4 regions of the Streptomyces sp. NBC_01591 genome follow, and region 1 is predicted to be linked to each of the others. Evidence: riboswitches for the same ligand, from Rfam matches in the RefSeq annotation. Region 1 holds a riboswitch; each other region holds the start of a gene.
What was found. A riboswitch is a leader RNA that binds a small molecule or an ion and turns the genes downstream of it on or off. The one in region 1 is predicted to bind cyclic di-AMP.
Positions count from the first base shown of each region.

Region 1 (4,499 bases):
GCCGCGGCGCAGACCGGTGACCGGATCTCGGTGCTGTTCACGCCGTGGGGCGAGGGCCTGGTCCGCTCCTGGTACCGCCGTGCGCTGGTCGAGCTGGCACAGCTGCCGCACATCCGCCGGGTCGCGATCCAGACCAACATCAGCAGCCGCACGGGGTGGCTGGCCGAGGCCGGTGCGGGCCGCGAGAAGATCGCGCTGTGGTGCACCTACCACCCGGGGCAGACGCCGTACGAGCGGTTCCTCACCAAGTGCCGGGAGCTGACCGCGCTCGGCATCCGGCACAGTGTCGGTGTCGTCGGGCTCGACGACCATCTCGACGAGGCGCGGCGGCTGCGCGCCGCGCTGCCGGACGAGGTCTATCTCTGGGTGAACGCGGCGGAGGGCCACACCTATACGGACGAGGAGGCGGACCGCTGGACGGCCATCGACCCGCTCTTCCCGTACAGCCGGCATCCGCACCGGTCGGCCGGGCTGCCCTGCAGGACCGGTGAGTCGGTCATCTCGGTGGACGGTGACGGCACCGTGCGGCGCTGCCATTTCGTACCGGCGGAGCTCGGCAATCTCTACGACGGGAGCTACCGGCGGTCTCTCGGTCCGCGCGCCTGTCCGCTGGCGGTCTGCGACTGCCACATCGGTTATGTGCACCTGGAGACGCTGCCGCTGTACGACGTCTTCGCGGGTGGTGTGCTGGAGCGGATACCGGCCGCCCCGCTGTCGTCGCTCGCCGGACCGGCCTGAGGTTCAGGCCGGTCCGGCGAGCGACGGCACCACGGCGCGGACGCCCGTCCGGAGCGGCAGGAGGTCCGGTGCTAGAGCGGCAGGAGATCCGGCCGCTTGGCTTCGACGTGGTCGCCCGAGGACTCGCCGCGCAGCCGTCGGCCGATCCACGGCACCAGGTACTCGCGCGCCCAGTGGATGTCGTCGCGCCGCACTTCGAGGGTGCCGCGCTGTGCCTGCGGGGGCCATTCCTGGTCGGGGTCGGCCGGCACGTCGATGCCGAGTACCTGTGCGGCGCGCAGCGCGACCCTGGTGTGTCCCTCGGGCGACAGGTGGAGCCGGTCGTCGTCCCAGGCGCGCCTGTCCTGGACGGACCGCAGCGACCACAGGTCCAGGACCGGGCAGTCGTAGCGGTCGGCGATGGCCCTCACATGGGCGGTGTAGGTGGCGATCTTGCCGCGCAGATGGCGCAGCACGGGAATGCCACGGGTGTCGAAGCCGGTGGTGACCATGACCGTGCCGACCGCTTGGGTCAGTTCGGCAACGGCGCGCTCGAAGCGCTCGGCCACGTCGTCGGGGTCGGTGCCCGGCCGGATGATGTCGTTGCCGCCCGCACAGAAGCTCACCAGGTCGGGTGCGAGCTCCTTGGCGCGCGGCACCTGCTCCTCGACGATCTGGTCGAGGAGGCGTCCGCGTACGGCGAGATTGGCGTACCTGAAATTCCCGTGCACGGAACCTTCGGTCTCCGTCGCCGCATCGGGGTCCGGGAGCTGGTCCGCGAGAAGTACCGCGAAACGGTCCGCCCAGCCGACGAAGGTCCCGTCCGGGCCGGGGTCGCCGACTCCCTCGGTGAAACTGTCGCCAATCGCCGCGTACGACCCGATGACGCCCTGTCGGTTGTTGACGCCACGTTGATTTTTTCTCGAATCGTCTGCCACAAACGCTTATCCTGCACCGCCGAATGTGACCTACGCGACCGTAATAAGGGGTTGACGGGTGGTGAGATAGACCACCCAGTCAGTTTTTGGTAAAGGGGGAATAAGCAGCAGGGGCGGTGCGCCGCCGCGCACCGCCCCTGCTGTGTTGCTCAGGTCATGCTGTCACCCAGCTGCCCGGCCGTTCGGCTCAGACGTAGATGCCGTGCGAGGCCAGGTAGGCGATCGGGTCGATGTCCGAGCCGTAGGCCGGGCCCGTGCGGACCTCGAAGTGAAGGTGCGGACCGGTGGAGTTGCCGGTGGAGCCGGAGAGGCCGATCTGCTGACCGGCGCTCACGGCCTGGCCCACCGAGACGGAGGCGGAGGACAGGTGGCCGTACTGCGAGTAGCGGCCGTCGGCGTGCTTGATGACGACCTGGTTGCCGTACGCGCCGCCCCAGCCGGCGGCGACGACGGTGCCGGAGGTGATGGACTTCACGCTGGTGCCGGTGGCGACCGGGAAGTCGATCCCGGAGTGGCTGCCGCTGGACCAGTTGGAGCCGGAGGCGCGGTAGTTGGTGGTGTGGTTGCCGGGGACCGGGTGGACGTAGCCGGAGCCGTTGCTCTGGGCGGCCGGGGCGGAGGCCGGGGCCTTGGACTCCGGGGCGGCCGAGGACTTGGCCGGGGCGGACTTCTCCGCGGCCGTCGAGGGCGCTGTGGCCACCTTCGACGGGAGGGCCGAGCCGGTGCCGGCGCCGGTGGGCGCGGCGTTGCCGGAGGCCTTGGAGCCGAGGGTCAGCTTCATGCCCGGGAAGATCAGGCTGGGGTCCTCGCCGACGACCTTGCGGTTGTCCTGGTACAGCTTCTGCCAGCCGCCCTTGACCTTGTGCTCGGCGGCGATCTTCGACAGGTAGTCGCCGGAGACGACGGAGTACGTCGTGGTCGTGGTGGCTGCCTTCTTCTGCGCGACCGGCGCGGCGTGCATGGTGGCGGCGGCCGACTGCGGCGCGGCGGCCGGGGCGGCCTGCTCCGCGGCGTGGGCACCGGTGGCACCGAGCAGCGGCAGTGCGACGACGGCGCCGCCGGCGCTTGCCGCGGCGACGCCACGGGCGATGGTGCTGATCTTCGGACGACGGTGCTTACCCGATATGGGCATGAAGTATTTCCTCTCCGGCGCCTGCGAGGTGAGCTGTCGGGTTCGGGCTGGAGATGCCCGGCCGCGCTGAGCGCGACTTCACCCCGAGCCGGCCGGAATTCTCCGGTCGGCGGCTTACCTGGTTCCCCCGCTCCTGCCACGCGATGAGTGGATGCGAATTCCGGTCGGCGGCAGGATTAGGCGGTCCGTCCGGATTGACGGTGACCGTAAGCGAGTCGGGACGATGAGAACAAGCCACGGGTTCCACACCGGAATCCGCGCCGGGGAAATCGGCGCGGAATTCCGGTCACACTCCGTGGATTAAGGATCTTGAATTTCCGCGCCGCGCACGGAATACCCGACCCTCCCGTCACCACACACCGTCACGGATATGATCCCGCTCACGAGACGGCGATCATCTCCCATACAAACGGGCGATGTTCGGACAAAAGCCCGCATTACGGACATGTCCCGTCTGTCACCCCCGCCGCAGCCTCAGCACCCGCGCGTCGAGATCCCCCCGGAGTCCGGTGTGCAGCCCCTGATGCAGCAGTACCGAACCGTGGTGCACCGCCCCCGTGTCCAGGCAGGTGTACGTCGCCGCGGGGTCGAGCCCGCGCAGCCGCAGGGCCGGGGGCCGCTCCCCGTATCGCTGCGCCTCCAGCCACATCAGGACCACGGTCTCCACCCCGTGGACGTACTGGACCGCGCTCAGTCCACCGCGCGGCTCACGCAGCCGGTACAGCGCTCCCTGCTGCACGACCGGACGGATCTCCTTGTAGAGGTCCACCCAGGTCCGAGCCTCGGCCAGCTCCTCCTCGCTCCATTCGGTGAGGTCCCCGCCGACCCCGAGCACACCGGCCATCGCACTCACGAAACGGAAGCGCAGCGAGCTCACCCTGCCGTTGAGCTGGTGGTTCGGGCTGTCGGTGACCCAGGCGGCCATCACCCGGGCCGGATGGATGTGCCCGAAGCCCTCCTGGATGGCGAGACGGTCGAGCGGGTCGGTGTTGTCGGAGGTCCACACCTGGTCCGTACGGGACAGGATCCCCAGGTCGATCCGGCCGCCGCCGCCCGAGCAGGACTCGAACGCGACCGAGGGGTGCGCGGCCCTGAGCCGGTCGATCAGTGCGTACAGAGCGTCCACATGCTCGACCCAGAGTTTCTGCGGGTACTCCTCGCCCGGCCAGCCGGCATCGGTGAAGCAGCGGTTGAAATCCCATTTCACATAGTCGACGGGCGTCTCGGAGAGCAGCGTGTCCAGCTGTTCCCAGAGATATTCCTGCACATCGGGGCGGGCCAGATTGAGCACCAGCTGGTTGCGGTACTCCGTCCGCGCCCGCCCGGGGAAGTGCTGCACCCAGTCGGGGTGCGCGCGATAGAGATCACTGTCGGCATTGACCATTTCCGGCTCGACCCAGATGCCGAACTGCATGCCGAGCCCGTGCACTTCGTCGGCGAGCGGCTTCAGCCCGCCCGGGAAGCGGTCCGGATTGGGCGTCCAGTCGCCGAGCCCGGCCCGGTCACTGGTCCGCTGCCCGAACCACGCGTCGTCCACGACGAACAACTCGACACCCATCGCTGCGGCGCGCTCGGCGAGGGCGCGCTGCTGCTCCATGGAGATGTCGAAGCCCGTGGCCTCCCAGGAGTTGTAGAGCACCGGCCGCAGGTTCTCCGCGTCCGGGATCACATGGGCCAGCTGCCAGGCATGCCAGGCACGGCTCGCCCCGCCG
Region 1 covers NZ_CP109327.1:7,772,705-7,777,203, reverse strand. Annotated here, with positions in the region: gene OG978_RS36010 (STM4011 family radical SAM protein) at 1-738, shown strand, start outside; gene OG978_RS36005 (SGNH/GDSL hydrolase family protein) at 810-1,655, opposite strand; gene OG978_RS36000 (M23 family metallopeptidase) at 1,843-2,787, opposite strand; cyclic di-AMP (ydaO/yuaA leader) riboswitch at 2,791-2,947, opposite strand; gene OG978_RS35995 (alpha-galactosidase) at 3,245-4,499, opposite strand, start outside.

Region 2 (4,499 bases), 6.4 Mb from region 1:
CGAACCGCAGGGCCGTGCTGCATCTACGGCCTCCCTCCCTCTTCTGCCGAGCGGACAGTGTGCCGCCCACAGACGGTTTCGCGTGGCAGGGTTCACCGCATTGAGCGACAGATATATGCATATCTTGGTGGATCGCCGTCACAGAGGGCAGCATCAATGGCAATCTGGCCCGAAGCGCAACCCAGACCGATCGCGGGTCGGTCCGGGTGGGAAAGGGACGGCTCGCCATGGCAGACCATCAAGAAGCACACCTCACTCTGCCGAGCGATCCGGTCTCGGTCTCGGCAGCCCGCAGGTACGTGGCCAAGGTGCTCACCGAATGGGGCCTGGCCACCGACACCGACTTCGCCGACAGCATCCAGCTCATCGTCTCGGAGCTCGCGACCAACGCCGTACAGCACACCTTCGGGCAGTCGCCCACCTTCACCGTGGACCTCCGGCTGGAGCGGGAGGAGCAACTGCTTCTCGGGGTGACGGACAGTCACCCCCGCTGGCCCAGGCGACTGCCCGCCGCCGTTCAGCAGGACAACGGACGCGGCATGGTGATCATCCGCTGTCTGGCCAAGGAGTGCGGGGGCCGGCTCACCGTCACCCCCACCGCCGACGGCGGCAAGACGGTGTGGATCGCGCTTCCGTGGAGCATCCCCGTGCAGAGCTGACCAGCGCGTTCCGGTGGCCGCCCGCCCGCGCGGTCACCCGGCTTCGCCGCCCGGCCGCTGCGCCGACGCCGACCGCCCGAACCCACTGCGCAACAGGGCCTGGAACGTCGCCGCGGCGGCGCTCGCCCGGTCACCGCGGTGCACCACCGAGATCGTCCGCCGGAAGGAAGCGGGATCCAGCCGCCGTACCGACAGCGGCGTCGGCGACATCGCGGCGACCATCTCCGGGACGACCGCCATCCCGATACCCGCACTGACCAGGGCGCACACCAGTGCGTAGCCGGGCGACTCGCAGACCACGGCGGGTGTCGCCCCGGCCTCGGCCAGCGCCTGCTCGACCCCACGGCGCGGCGGATGCGTCGGCGCGCTGCTGATCAGCGGCCGTCCCGCCAGCTCCGTCACCGGCAGTCTCCCGCTGCCTTCGGACAGCATCTGACCGACCGCCGTGATGAGGACCAGCTCCTCGACCAGCAGCGGTTCGGCGAAGACCCCGGCGGGCCAGGCCACGGCGGCAGTCGGCTCGTACACATGAGTCAGCGCCAGATCGACCTCGCCCGCGGCCACCGCGGCGACGCCCTGGGGCGGTTCGTACTCGGTCACCGCCAGCTCTACATCCGGGTGGGCGCGCCGGAAGGCGCTCAGCACCGGCGGCAGCAGATGCATGCCGGCCGTGGTGAACGTGCCGACCCGCAGACGTCCGCCGGAGAGCCCGGAGAGGCGGGCCAGCTCATGGCGTGCCTGGTCCATCTCGTCGAGGGCGCGCCGGGCGCGTCCGGCCAGCAGCTCGCCCGCGGCTGTGAGCCGGGCCCCTGCTGCTCGCGACGATCGTCGTGGCGCTGGCGCTGGCGCTGGTCTGGTTCCCCGCCGTGGCGCTCCTCGTGGACCGGCTGGGCCGGTGGCTGCGCCGGCCGCGTACCGCGCGCGCCATCGAGGGCGGCAGCGGCGCGGCGCTCGCCGCGTTGGGCCTGATGCTGGTGACCGGTCCCCTGCTGCACTGAGCGCGGAAGGGGCCAGCGGCCGGGGCAGCAGGGCCTGTCCGGCGGAGCAGGGCCGGGGACGCGGCCTCGATCCGCCGACGGGCCCCGCCTCAGCGGACCCGCCCGTAATAGACGCTCTTGGTCCAGATCCTCTCCAGCCGGACCACCGCGCCGGTCCTCGGCGAGTGCCAGATCTTGCCCTTACCGGCGTAGATCCCCACGTGGTAGACGCTGCGGCCATAATGGAAGAAGACCAGGTCGCCGCGTTTCCTGTGCGAGGCCGAGACATGGCGGGTCCGGTTGTACTGCTGCTGGGCCGTGCGGGGGAGCTTCTTGCCCGCCTTTTTGAACGAATAGAGCGTCAGCCCCGAGCAGTCGAAGCGGTTGGGGCCGGTGGCCCCCCATCTGTACGGCGAGCCCTTCTTCGAGGCCGCGATGTTGAGCGCCTTCATCGACAGAGTCGCCGCCTGGGCATCCGTCGTGGCGCCCGGGACGAACATGGTGCCGCCGACGGCGGCGAGCGTCAGAACCGAGGCCGTACCGGCCCGGACGAGCAGAGACGGGACATGAACCTGCGCAGTCATGCGCAACCCTTCGTCAGCCGCCTGTGAAGGATGACCTGTCGGGTTCGGGCTGGCGAAGTTGCCCGGCCGCGTGCGGCGGCTTCACCCCGAGGGTCGACCGGTGTTCAGGTCGACCCGTGGTGCTCGGGTCCTCCACTCCTGCCGATCCACTTATGTCGACCAGGCATCCGGGCGGCGGCAGGACTCGGCGTCCGCCCGGACCGCCCCGCCGCGGTGGCGGGGGCTTGTCGTCCCAGGGATCTTGACTCACCGACTGCCGGATTTCCGAGCTGAAACAGGGATATGTGAGGCTCCTCACGACTGATCCGTTCGGGTGGACATGATGATTTTCGACGCTCCGCCGGTGATTCGGGCCGCTTCCGTACCAGGGGCGGAAGGGTGGATTCCGCCCACTGTCCACGCGGAAAACGCAAATTGAGCCATCCCTCGTGAGGGGGACTCCCTACGCCGAACGAGCGAGGATTTTCCATGGACGCGTCGGGCGTGTCGGGTACGGGAGTTGGGTGAAGGCCGCCGGATGCCGGGACGAAGGGAGTTGGCCGAACCCAGCCGTGCGCGCGGAGCGCGGAAGTCGGTCAACTCGCCGGAGCGGGGGGTACGGTGACGCGTCCGGCCCGCCGTTCCCCGTCCAGTACGCGCAGCGCCCGGGCGAGTGTGGCGGCGTGGATCCGTGCCTCGCCGCGCTCGTGCATCAACGCGAGGGCGTCCCGCAGTGCCCCTGCCTGCGAGACAAGGGCCTGTGCGGCGCGCAGCGCGCCGTAGGTGTCGCTGCCACGGGCCGGGTTGATCCGGCCGACCTGGTCGAGGACTTCGAGGTAGCGGTCGATGAACTCCCCCTCGGCGCACGTCAGTGCGGGAAGCGGCGGGAACTCCGGCGGCTGCATCGGGTGTTCACCTCGCGCCGTGCGGGGGGAGTGAGGAATTCCGGTTCTCCAGGACGTGGTCCACCAGTCCGTACGCCTTGGCACCCGCCGCGTCGAGAATGAGGTCGCGTTCGGTGTCGTCGGCGATCTGCTCGGCGTCGCGGCCCGTGTGACGGGCCAACAGGGCGATGAGCATCCTGCGGACCCGTTCCAGTTCCTGCGCTTCGATCTCCAGATCGGACGGTTGGCCCTGCACCGGCTCGGTGAGCTCGGGCTGCCGCACGACGACCCTCGCGCCGGGCAGTGCGTGCCGCCGGCCGGGAGCGCCCGCGGCGAGCAGCGCGGAGGCGCAGGAACCGGCCTGGCCGAGGCAGTAGGTCTCCACCTCGCAGGCGAGGTACTGCATCGTGTCGTAGATCGCGGCCATGGCCCCGAACGAGCCGCCGGGGGAGTTGATGTAGAGCGATACGGGCCGGTCCGGGGCGTCGTGTTCCAGGTACATGAACTGCGCGATCAGATCGGTGGCCGCGGTGTCGTCCACCGGGGTGCCGAGGAAGACGATCCGCTCGGCGAGCAGCTTGGAGTACGGGTCGAGGGTGCGGCTCCCGTTGGTGGTGCGCTCGGTGAACTCGGGCAGTACGTGACGGGCGGTGGGACGGAACAGCATGGCGATGCCTCTCCTGCGGGGTCTGCACGGGGGTCTGCAAGCTTCCGTAAAAAATGTACAGGACGTACAGAAGGTTATGATGGGAGCGCGATCCTGGTGATCCACGAAAGTCCCAGGTCAGAGGCTATTTTGGCTGTTCGCTGAGGGCGGATGTCTCACAATCTCTAGACGTCTTGATCATCAGGCTGCTTCGCCCTCACTGAAACCGAGTAGAGAAGTGAGGCGGTCCGAGGCGACGCGGAGGTCCTCGTGGCTCGGATGGACGTACACCCGCTTGGTGAAATTGGCGTTGGCATGCCCGACCCATACGGCGAGGATGATGTCCGGCACGCCGTTGACGGCGAGAAACGTGAGGCACCAGTGACGCGCGTCGTAGAGCTGGACCTTCCGCAGCTTCAGCTTCCGCTGCAGGGAGTACGAGGCCTCACGGAGGTCTCGAGTCGTGAGCAGCTGGCCGAGGGCCACGATGAGTCACGCCTGGTCAACCACCGCCTGAAAGTGACCGAGGCATCTGAAAGTGGCAGTGCACCCCCGCAGGTGACGTCACCCATTGAGATGATTTCTGGCACTCGCGTTGCGGCCCCTTTCAGAGCCGAGCCGTCCGGCCCGCGTCCGCGGGCTCCGCATAGCCGTGGAGGCACGGAGCCCGAGACAGCGACGAGTTGCCCCGCCGCTGCGTCGGCAGTGCGACTGCTTCCCTGCCGACGTCCGGCAGCGGCCGCACTCGCCAACGCCCACCCTTCCCGCGA
Region 2 covers NZ_CP109327.1:1,385,695-1,390,193, reverse strand. Annotated here, with positions in the region: gene OG978_RS06565 (helix-turn-helix domain-containing protein) at 1-23, opposite strand, end outside; gene OG978_RS06560 (ATP-binding protein) at 228-659, shown strand; gene OG978_RS06555 (LysR substrate-binding domain-containing protein) at 693-1,406, opposite strand; partial or broken gene OG978_RS06550 (LysE family transporter) at 1,469-1,657, shown strand; gene OG978_RS06545 (C40 family peptidase) at 1,747-2,220, opposite strand; cyclic di-AMP (ydaO/yuaA leader) riboswitch at 2,224-2,396, opposite strand; gene OG978_RS06540 (hypothetical protein) at 2,796-3,104, opposite strand; gene OG978_RS06535 (ATP-dependent Clp protease proteolytic subunit) at 3,112-3,747, opposite strand; gene OG978_RS06530 (hypothetical protein) at 3,931-4,215, opposite strand.
Region 2: it holds a riboswitch for cyclic di-AMP, as region 1 does, so the genes downstream of both, OG978_RS06545 (C40 family peptidase) here and OG978_RS36000 (M23 family metallopeptidase) in region 1, are expected to answer to the same signal.

Region 3 (4,499 bases), 3.1 Mb from region 1:
TCGTTCGCGACCTCACTGGCCTCGCTGCGTCTGCGGGCCCGCCGCGGGGCGGCCGGCCCGGACTTCGCCGAACGCGAGCTGGAGCTGCTGCACCACCTCTGGCAACGCAGAGAGGTGGCCGCCCCCGCCCTGAGGTACGCGGCCCAGGCAACGGGCCGCCTGCGCCCCCAGCTCCCGCCGCCGCCCCCGTACGCCCAGCCGTTCCCTCCGCACACGCAGTACGGCGGCTACCGCAACGGCCCCGGCCCCGGTTACAACCCCTATCTGCTGCCGCAGCAGCCACCGCACTAGACAGCAGCAGCATGCACGATCAGGCGGATGCCTCGGTGAGTTCGGCCAGCTCCTGCTCGGTCAGCGAGAGGTCCGCGACGGCCAGCAGCGCGGGCAGCTGCTCGACCGTACGGGCCGAGGCGATCGGCGCGGCCACGGTCGGCCGGGACGCGAGCCAGGCCAGCGCGACGGTCGCGATCTCCGCATCGTGCGCCTGGGCAACCTTGTCCAGCGCGACCAGGACCTTCTGTCCCCGCTCCGACTTCAGGTACTGACCGGCACTCGCGGCCCGCGCGCTCTCCACCGAAGCGCCCGGACGGTACTTGCCGGTGAGGAAGCCGGAGGCCAGGGCGTAGTACGGCACCGCGGCGAGCCCGGCGCGGGCTGCCGTGTCCTGGAGTTCGCCCTCGTACGTGTCGCGGGAGACCAGGTTGTAGTGCGGCTGAAGGGCGACGTAGCGGGCCAGCCCCTCGCGCTCCGAGAAGTCCAGGGAGGCCTGGAGCCGCTCGGGGCTGATGTTGGAGGCGGCGATCTCCCGGACCTTGCCCTCCTTCACCAGCTGGTCCAGAGCGGTGATGATCTCCTCGACCGGCACGGTCTCGTCGTCGAAGTGCGTGTAGTAGAGATCGATGTGGTCGGTGCCGAGCCGGCGCAGCGACTCCTCGGCCGCGGCCTTGATGTTGGCGGGGGCGAGCCCCTTGTACTCGGGGTGGGCACCGACCTTCGTGGCGACGACGATGTCGGAGCGGTTGGCGCGGGCGGCGAGCCACTTGCCGATGACGGTCTCGGACTCGCCGCCCTTGTTGCCCGGGATCCAGGCGGAGTACGCGTCGGCGGTGTCGATGAAGTTGCCGCCGGCCGCGGCGTACGCGTCCAGCACGGCGAATGACTGCGCCTCGTCGGCGGTCCAGCCGAAGACGTTGCCACCGAGAGCGAGCGGGAAGACCTGAAGGCCGGAAGAGCCCAGTTCACGAAGAGAAGTCATAAGTGGATCAACGGATTCCGGCGAGTCCGCTATTCCAGGTGCCCGCCGTTTTCTCCACCGACCGCTCTTCCCGGCCGACCGCTCTTCCCCGCCGCTCACAACAGACCGGCAGCCCTGACGTCGGGGGGTGAGCGTCAGGGCTGCCGGGGTTCATCGGCCGGCGAACCGGCTCGGACCATGAGCCCCGCGAGGTGGGCGGGGCAGGCGTCGCCTCAGATGTTGAGGCCCTTGCCGCGGAGCCAGGCCATCGGGTCGATGCCCGTACCGTCGGCGGTGTGGACCTCCAGGTGGAGGTGGGGTCCCGTCACATTGCCGGTCGCGCCGACCCGGCCGATGGTCTCGCCGGTGGTGACCTTCTGGCCCGCGCTGACGCCGATCGAGGACTGGTGGCAGTACCAGATCTCCGTACCGTCCTCCAACTCCAGCACGGTGCGGTAGCCGTACGAGCCTGCCAGGCCGGCCGACTTGATCGTGCCGCCGTGAACGGCCTTGATCGGGGTACCGGTCGGAGCGGCGAAGTCGAGGCCGGTGTGGTAGCCGGAGGACCACATCGAACCGGCCTGGCCGTAGGTCGAGGTGATCGTGTACGAGAAGGTCGGGATGGCGTAGCTGGCGGCGAGCTTGGCGAGCCGCGCGGCCTCCGCCTTCTTCTTGGCCTCCTCCTCCGCCTTCTTCTTCTCGGCGGCGGCCTTGGCCTCGGCCTCGTCCTGCTGCTTCTTGGCCTCGGCGGCGGCCTTCTCCGCGGCTTCCTTCTCCTGAGCAGCCTTGGCCTCGGCGTCGGCGGCGTCCTGCTGCTGCTCGGCCTGCTGGAGGATGCGGGCGCGGAGCGCCTCGCCGGCGTCCGTCGCACCCTGCTCGGCCTCGGCGGTGGTGAGGCCGGCGGTGGTGAGCGGGGCGGAAGCGGCGGCGATCTCGGCCTTGTCCGGCTCGGACTCGTCGGAGAACAGGGAGCCCACGCCGGGAAGGGACTTGGCGTCGGGGAGGTTGTCCGAGATGGAGTCGGGCACGGAGATGGAGACCGGCGGCTTGCTCTGCGCGCTGGCCATGCCGCCCGCGCCGACCGCCGCGATGACGCCGACACCCAGCACCGTGGAGCTGCGGGCAAGTCCGTTGCGCTGCTTGGCGACGCGGTGCCTGCCGCGCACGGGGCGGACGGACTCCTCGGTGGGGTTCCACTCGTCCCAGCCGCGTTCGGGTTCACCGTTGCCGTCGGCGCGGAAGTCGTTGCCGAACTCGCCGGTGAACTCGGTGGTGAACTCACCCGTGAAATCGGCGGTGAACTCGGTGGTGAAGTCGCCACCCGGCTCGGTGCCGTAGCCGGGATTGAACCGAGACGGGGCCTCGGGGGCAGGCTTGTTGGACGCCACGGGGGCGCACTCCTTTCCTTCCTTCTCGCCTACCGGGTTAGCTGACGGGTTCGGAGCAGGAAGGTCTCCTACGGGCCCCTCTGCCTCTCACGAGACACAGGTGTCCGATTCACCCCATGTAGGTGGTTCCCCGGTTCCCTTGCGGAATTCGGCGCTCGCGCACGGTGCCGCCACTGATGACGGCTGGGACGACCGCGCTGCGTTATCGAACGTTAATAGACACCGGGGCCGTATTCCAAGCTGTTCCCACTGATCGTTCACGTCTTTGGCCTGAGCCTTACGGGACATAAGCGGGTGGAAACGGACGAGTTGACCGACCCTCAGCCATTACCCCGTTTCTGACGTTGCGTCAAATGTTATGCGGAGCGGCGTCTTTCGGTTACGCACGGTGGCATCGCGTCCGCCACATCACAGCCCCTCGTGCAGCCCCCCGCACCAGACCCGCCCCTCACGCCTCCTCCGCGCCGACGATCCGCACGGTCCTTCGCCGGTCCGGCTGCCCCTCCGCAGGACGTACGACCGCGAGCAATGCCATGTCGTCGGTCGACTCACCCCCCGTGTGCAGGCGCACGTCATCGGTCAGCGCGGACAGCAGTTCCTCGGGCCCGGGGAAGATCCGCCCGCGCAGCCGGGCCGCCGGATCGTAGAAGACCCCCTCGGCGTTCCGCGCCTCGGAGAGGCCGTCCGTGTAGAGGAGCAGGGTCGTCCCGGCCGGCAGGTCCCACTCGTCCGTGTGCTCCGGCCACACCCCCAGATCCATCCCGAGCGGCAGCGCGGGCACGGAGGGCTTCAGTACCTCCAGTGCCCCGTCCGGGTGCAGCAGGATCGGCTCGGGGTGGCCGCGGTTGACGATCCGCACCCGGGGCAGCCCGGACGGGATCTCGGCCAGCACGGCGGTGATGAAGCCCTCCAGCACGTCGAGCCCGCCCCGTCGCGCCTCCTCCCGCCCCAGCGCCCGTTCCAGCCGCCTCGCCACCCCCTCCAGCGAGGGTTCCTGCTCGGCCGCCTCGCGGAACGCCCCGATGACCACCGCCACCGTCTCCACGGCGTCGAGCCCCTTCCCCCGCACGTCCCCGACCACCAGCCGCACCCCCCACGGGGTGTCCGCCACGGCGAACAGATCGCCGCCGACGAACTCGTCCGCCTGTGCCGCCTCGTACCGCGCCGCGACCTGCAGCCCGCCGGTCCGGTCGGACGGCTGCGGCAGCACCGCGCGCATGGCCGTCTCCGCGATGAACCGCGCCGAGGCCAGCTGCTCGTTGCCGCGCCGCACGACCCCGTTGATCACGACCGCCAGGACCGAGACGGTGGCCAGGGTGAGCAGCTCGATCAACGGCACGACCTCCGGCAACGCGCCGCTGTACAGCCGCATCGCGATGACGGCCAGCATCGAGGCGATCCCGGTGCGGATGGTGCTGGACAGCGAGAAGAACGGGGCGGCGATCAGCGGAGCGGCCACGAACAGCGGAATGGCGGTGAAGGTCGGCGGGGTGAGGGCATCGAAGACCAGCCCGCCGAGAATCATCAGCGCGGGCAGCGCGCGCACGAACCGCCGGGTACGGGCACCGCCCCCGACATGGCTGCCGCGCCGCTTCTCCCGCTTCCACACCTGTGGTCTCCTGCCCGGTACGCGCGCGGCTGCGGACGGTACCGCGCCCCACCCCAGGCTCGCCGGAGCGGAACGGGGCGGCGACTCCTCGTCGGCCAATGGGGGGACATGTGTGGTGCGGCTCACGTACCGCCCGGCCCCTGCCGCTGCGTGGACCCGCAGACTCCCGGCCCGAAACGAATCAGGCCCGGCACGCTGTGTGCGTGCCGGGCCTGATCTCTTCAGTAGCGGGGACAGGATTTGAACCTGCGACCTCTGGGTTATGAGC
Region 3 covers NZ_CP109327.1:4,657,122-4,661,620, reverse strand. Annotated here, with positions in the region: gene OG978_RS21730 (PrsW family intramembrane metalloprotease) at 1-291, shown strand, start outside; gene OG978_RS21725 (aldo/keto reductase) at 311-1,255, opposite strand; gene OG978_RS21720 (M23 family metallopeptidase) at 1,468-2,622, opposite strand; cyclic di-AMP (ydaO/yuaA leader) riboswitch at 2,634-2,786, opposite strand; gene OG978_RS21715 (PP2C family protein-serine/threonine phosphatase) at 3,071-4,231, opposite strand; tRNA gene OG978_RS21710 (tRNA-Met) at 4,457-4,499, opposite strand, start outside.
Region 3: it holds a riboswitch for cyclic di-AMP, as region 1 does, so the genes downstream of both, OG978_RS21720 (M23 family metallopeptidase) here and OG978_RS36000 (M23 family metallopeptidase) in region 1, are expected to answer to the same signal.

Region 4 (4,499 bases), 600 kb from region 1:
CCCGCCGACTCCTGCGCGGACCGCTTCCGGCGGCCTGCCAGGATCTTCGGGAGGCTGCCCTCGGCCTCGATCCTCCTGCCGTTCCGCTGCCGCCGGGCCAGCTTCACATGGGTCTCCTCCAGTTCGCGTTTCTGGCGGCGCACGTCGGCCTCGGCGGACCGCAACATCCGCCCGGCGGCCTCCTGTTCGGTGGCCACGGCCTCCTCGTACGCGGACCAGCCACCGCCGTACCAGTTCACGGATCCGGTGCGCAGTTCGGCGATGCGGTCCACGCGCTCCAGCAGTTCGCGGTCGTGGCTGACCACGACCAGTACGCCCGAGCGCCAGGAGTCGACGGCCTCGTAGAGCCTCCGGCGGGCGAACACATCGAGGTTGTTGGTGGGCTCGTCCAGGAGCAGGACGTCGGGGCGCTCCAGCAGCAGCGCGGCCAGCCGCAGCAGGACGGTCTCACCGCCGGACAACTGGCCGACGGTGCGGTCCAGTTCAATGCCTCCCAGCCCGAGCGAGCCGAGTGTCGCCAGGGCCCGTTCCTCGACGTCCCAGTCGTCGCCGATCGTCTCGAAGTGCTTCTCGTCGACATCGCCGGCCTCGATGGCGCGCAGCGCGTCGCGCCGCTCGGCGATGCCCAGGGCCCGGTCCACCCGCAGTGTTGTGTCGAGGGTGATGTTCTGCGGAAGGTGGGCGAGGCTGCCGCCGACGGTCACCGACCCCTGGGACGGGCGCAGTTGACCGGCGAGCAGTCGGAGCAGGGTGGACTTGCCCGCACCGTTGGTGCCGACGAGACCGATGCGGCCCCGGCCGATGCTGAGGGAGAGCCCGTCGAAGACGGTCGTGCCGTCCGGCCACCGGAAGGTCAGGGCCGAGCAGGTGAGGGAGGCGCCGGGGGTGGTGGGTCTCGCCATGGTGTTCCTCGCAGTCGCAAACGTGGTGAATGGGGGCCTCGTATGCGAGCACCACGCAGCGACCGGGCAGGGGCAGAGGTGTGGCGGTCCAGAAGATCGAGGGACGGCTCATGCACCGAGGTCGCATCCACGCGGGGTCACGGGCAGTGCGGAGCACTGCTACAGCGTGACGGGCGTACGGGCGGAGCCGTACGGCGCGATGTTCGCGAACCTCAGATGCGCAACGTCCACCTCTATCGGAGACAACAGGACATGGAAACCATAACGACAGGGAGGGGGAAAGGCAATGCCTCCCGGTGCCGGGTGGGCGTCGGGGGCGCGAGACCCGCACGGCGAGGCATCTGTCCGGTATGAGTTATTCACCCGAATTGATCTTTTGGTTAATAAAAGGATCATTCGCCACCAATATCGCTTTTAATCATGGCGCGAAATGCACCTTTTGGGTATTTGTGGCGCGAGTCACGTTCGGCGCCCTGGACGGCGAGTCGCGCGAGTCGGTTCCCTTTCCGGGCAAGGAAAAGGGGACGCGCGGTGTGAGGTGGATTACCGAAATTCCCGTGCCTTGATCTTGTGGGTGAATTGCATTCGAAAATTGGGGGCTTGTCCCTTTCGTGTCTCCTCGCCTACGGTCACCGTCAATCCGGACGGAACGCCGAATCCTGCCGCCGTCCGGCAATCCGACCCACTCGTGTACGGCAGGAGCGGGGAACCCAGGTAAGCCGCCGATCCCGGTATCCGGAACGGCTCGGGGTGAAGTCGCGCCCATGTGCGGCCAGGCATCTCCAGCCTGAACCCGACAGCTCACCTCGCAGGCGACGGAGAGGAATCCATCATGCCCTCAACGGGTACGTACCGTCGTCGTAAGTCCACCTCGCTGACCCGGGGTTTCATCGCCGTGGGCACGGGCGCAGCCGCCCTCATGCTGCCGCTGATCGGTGCCCACACCGCCTCGGCGGCGCCGGCGCAGTCCGTCAGCGCCGCCGCCCCGGCCGCGCAGTCCGCGACGTACACGAACGATCTGGACGGCTGGATCAAGGAGTCGCTGGCCGTCATGGCCAAGCACGGCATCCCCGGCAGCTACGCCAGCATCCACCGCAACATCATGCGCGAGTCCTCCGGCAACCCCCTGGCCATCAACAACTGGGACTCGAACGCCGCCGCCGGGACGCCGTCCAAGGGGCTCCTCCAGGTCATCGATCCGACGTTCCGGGCCTACCACGTGCCCGGTACCGCGATGGACAGCTACGACCCCGTCGCCAACATCACGGCAGCGTGCAACTACGCGGCCGCCAAGTACGGCTCCATCGACAACGTCTTCGGAGCCTACTGACGTACGGCGCCGCCGCCCGGCCGTCGCCCCCGCGGTCAGCCCAGCCGCGGGGGCGTCCAGTCGGCGTGGCGCAGGATCGTGCGGACGGTGACGCGGGACGGTGCGAGCCGCAGCGCTGTATTGCGCAGGGCGACGGCCGCCGGACGGGACAGCTGCTGGCCCATCCGGCCGGCCTGCCGAGCGGCCCGGGCGACCGACTGGCTGCGGGGCCGGCGCTCGGCGTCGTAGCGGCTGAGCGCCGACTCGACGGTGGGTTCGGTGGCGAGCGCGGCGGCCAGCGTCGCCGCGTCCTCCAGTGCCTGGCAGGCCCCCTGGCCGAGATTCGGGGTCATGGCGTGGGCGGCATCGCCGAGCAGGGCGACCCGGCCCACCGCGTAGGAAGGGAGCGGGGCGACCAGCTCGTTGACGTCACGGTGCAGGACGGCATCGGGCCGGGTCGCCGCCAGCAGGGCGGGAATGGGGTCGTGCCAGCCGCCGAACCGGCGGCGGACCTCGGCGAGCGGGTCCGGATGGCGCACACCGGCGGGAGCGTTGAGCACCGCGTGCCACTCTGCCCGGCCGTCCGAGAAGGCGATGTGACCGAACTCGGCCCCCGGTCCCCAGGTGAGCTCGAAGTCGGTCCGCAGGTCGACCGGGGACTCGGTGATGGCGCGCAGCACCGTCGAGCCGCTGTAGGCCGGACCGGGGTGCCCCGGGAAGAGCTGGGAGCGCAACCGGCTGCTGATCCCGTCGGCGGCCACGACCAGATCCGCGTCGCGGAGAGTGTCACCGGCGGTGAGGCGCACCCGCGAGGCGTCGGATCGGTCGACGGACGTCACCTCGGCCCCGATGACCAGGGATCCGGGCGGCAGCGCCTCGCGCAGCAACCGGTGCAGCGTGGCCCGGGGGATGCCCACGATCGGGGTCCCCAGCTCGCGCTCCAGCGCGGCTCCGTCCATACGTGCCAGCAGGCGTCCGTCCGGGGTGCGGGTGCCACCGGTGTACTGGGGCCGCGCGGCCGCGCGCACTCCCGCGCCGACACCGAGGGCATCCAGCGCGCGCATACCGTTCGCGTGCAGCGAGATGCCCGCGCCCGCGTCGTCGAGGGTGTGGGCGCGTTCGACGACCGTCGCCTCCCAGCCGATGCGGCGCAGCCCGATCGCGGCGGCCAGCCCGCCGATGCCTCCGCCGACAACCACCGCGCTGTTGCCCATGCCGGGTCCCCTCTCGTGCCCTGCCACGGCCTTCTACACCTGTAGAAGGAGCGTACTACGCCGTCTCTACAGGTGTAGAAAGGGGTGATGACCACTGATCGACGGACCGTCCTTGCCGATGCCGCCATCGGCGTGCTGGCCGAGGCGGGGATGCGGGGCCTGACCCACCGGGCCGTGGACCGGGCTGCGGGCCTGCCTCCGGGCACCACCTCGGCGTACTTCCGCACCCGTCAGGCGCTGCTCACCGCGCTCGTCCGACGACTCGTCGCGCACGACCAGGCGGAACTGCAGGCGGCCAGCGACCAGGCGGCGACGCCGCGCGACGCCGACGAACTGACGGACGGGCTCGCCGGCTTCGTCGAGCGGCGGCTCACCGGGGTGGGGCGGCGGCGGTCACTCGCCCGCTACGCGTGCGCCGTCGAGAGCGTGCGCCACCCGGAGCTGCGCGAGATTCTTGTGCCGCGCGAGAACGCGGCGCGTGAAGCCGTGCGGGCGTTCCTGGGCGCGCAGGGCGTGGCCGACGCCGAGGGGCGCACGCTCACACTGCTGGCCTGTGTGGACGGCCTGGTGTTCGACCGGCTGGTGGGCGGCGGGGGAGTGCCGAGGGGCGAGATCGCGGGGCTGGTCGCCGCGGCGCTCCGCGACTCCGGCGGGGATCGCGAGGCTTCGGCCCGGGAGTGACACCGGCCGCCCCCGCTCGGGCCGCCGATGTGGTCGTGCCTTCTGGACGTCCACCGACGTGATCGTCGCTCCTGGACGTCCGCCGCGTGATCGTCACTCCTGGGCGGGTTCCGCCGCCTGCTCCGGTTCGGGGCGAGGCAGCGCGGGTACGGTGGCCGCCTCCCCGTCCCGGACCGCCTGCACCACCGCGTCGTGCAGGTGACGGCTGTCCTCCTCCGAACGGCACCGTACGGGACTGCCCGACATGGTGAACCAGTCGATCGCACCGGTGTACTGCACAGTGACCTGGGCCATGTCGTCCGCCCAAGTCGTGTGCACGGTCAGGTCCCCGGACAGGACACCGACCTCGTCCGTGAGCACGCCACCGCGCCCGGAGAACACACCGCAAGTCGT
Region 4 covers NZ_CP109327.1:8,369,716-8,374,214, forward strand. Annotated here, with positions in the region: gene OG978_RS38760 (ABC-F family ATP-binding cassette domain-containing protein) at 1-902, opposite strand, end outside; cyclic di-AMP (ydaO/yuaA leader) riboswitch at 1,543-1,732, shown strand; gene OG978_RS38765 (transglycosylase SLT domain-containing protein) at 1,735-2,232, shown strand; gene OG978_RS38770 (FAD-dependent monooxygenase) at 2,268-3,425, opposite strand; gene OG978_RS38775 (TetR/AcrR family transcriptional regulator) at 3,513-4,106, shown strand; gene OG978_RS38780 (hypothetical protein) at 4,200-4,499, opposite strand, start outside.
Region 4: it holds a riboswitch for cyclic di-AMP, as region 1 does, so the genes downstream of both, OG978_RS38765 (transglycosylase SLT domain-containing protein) here and OG978_RS36000 (M23 family metallopeptidase) in region 1, are expected to answer to the same signal.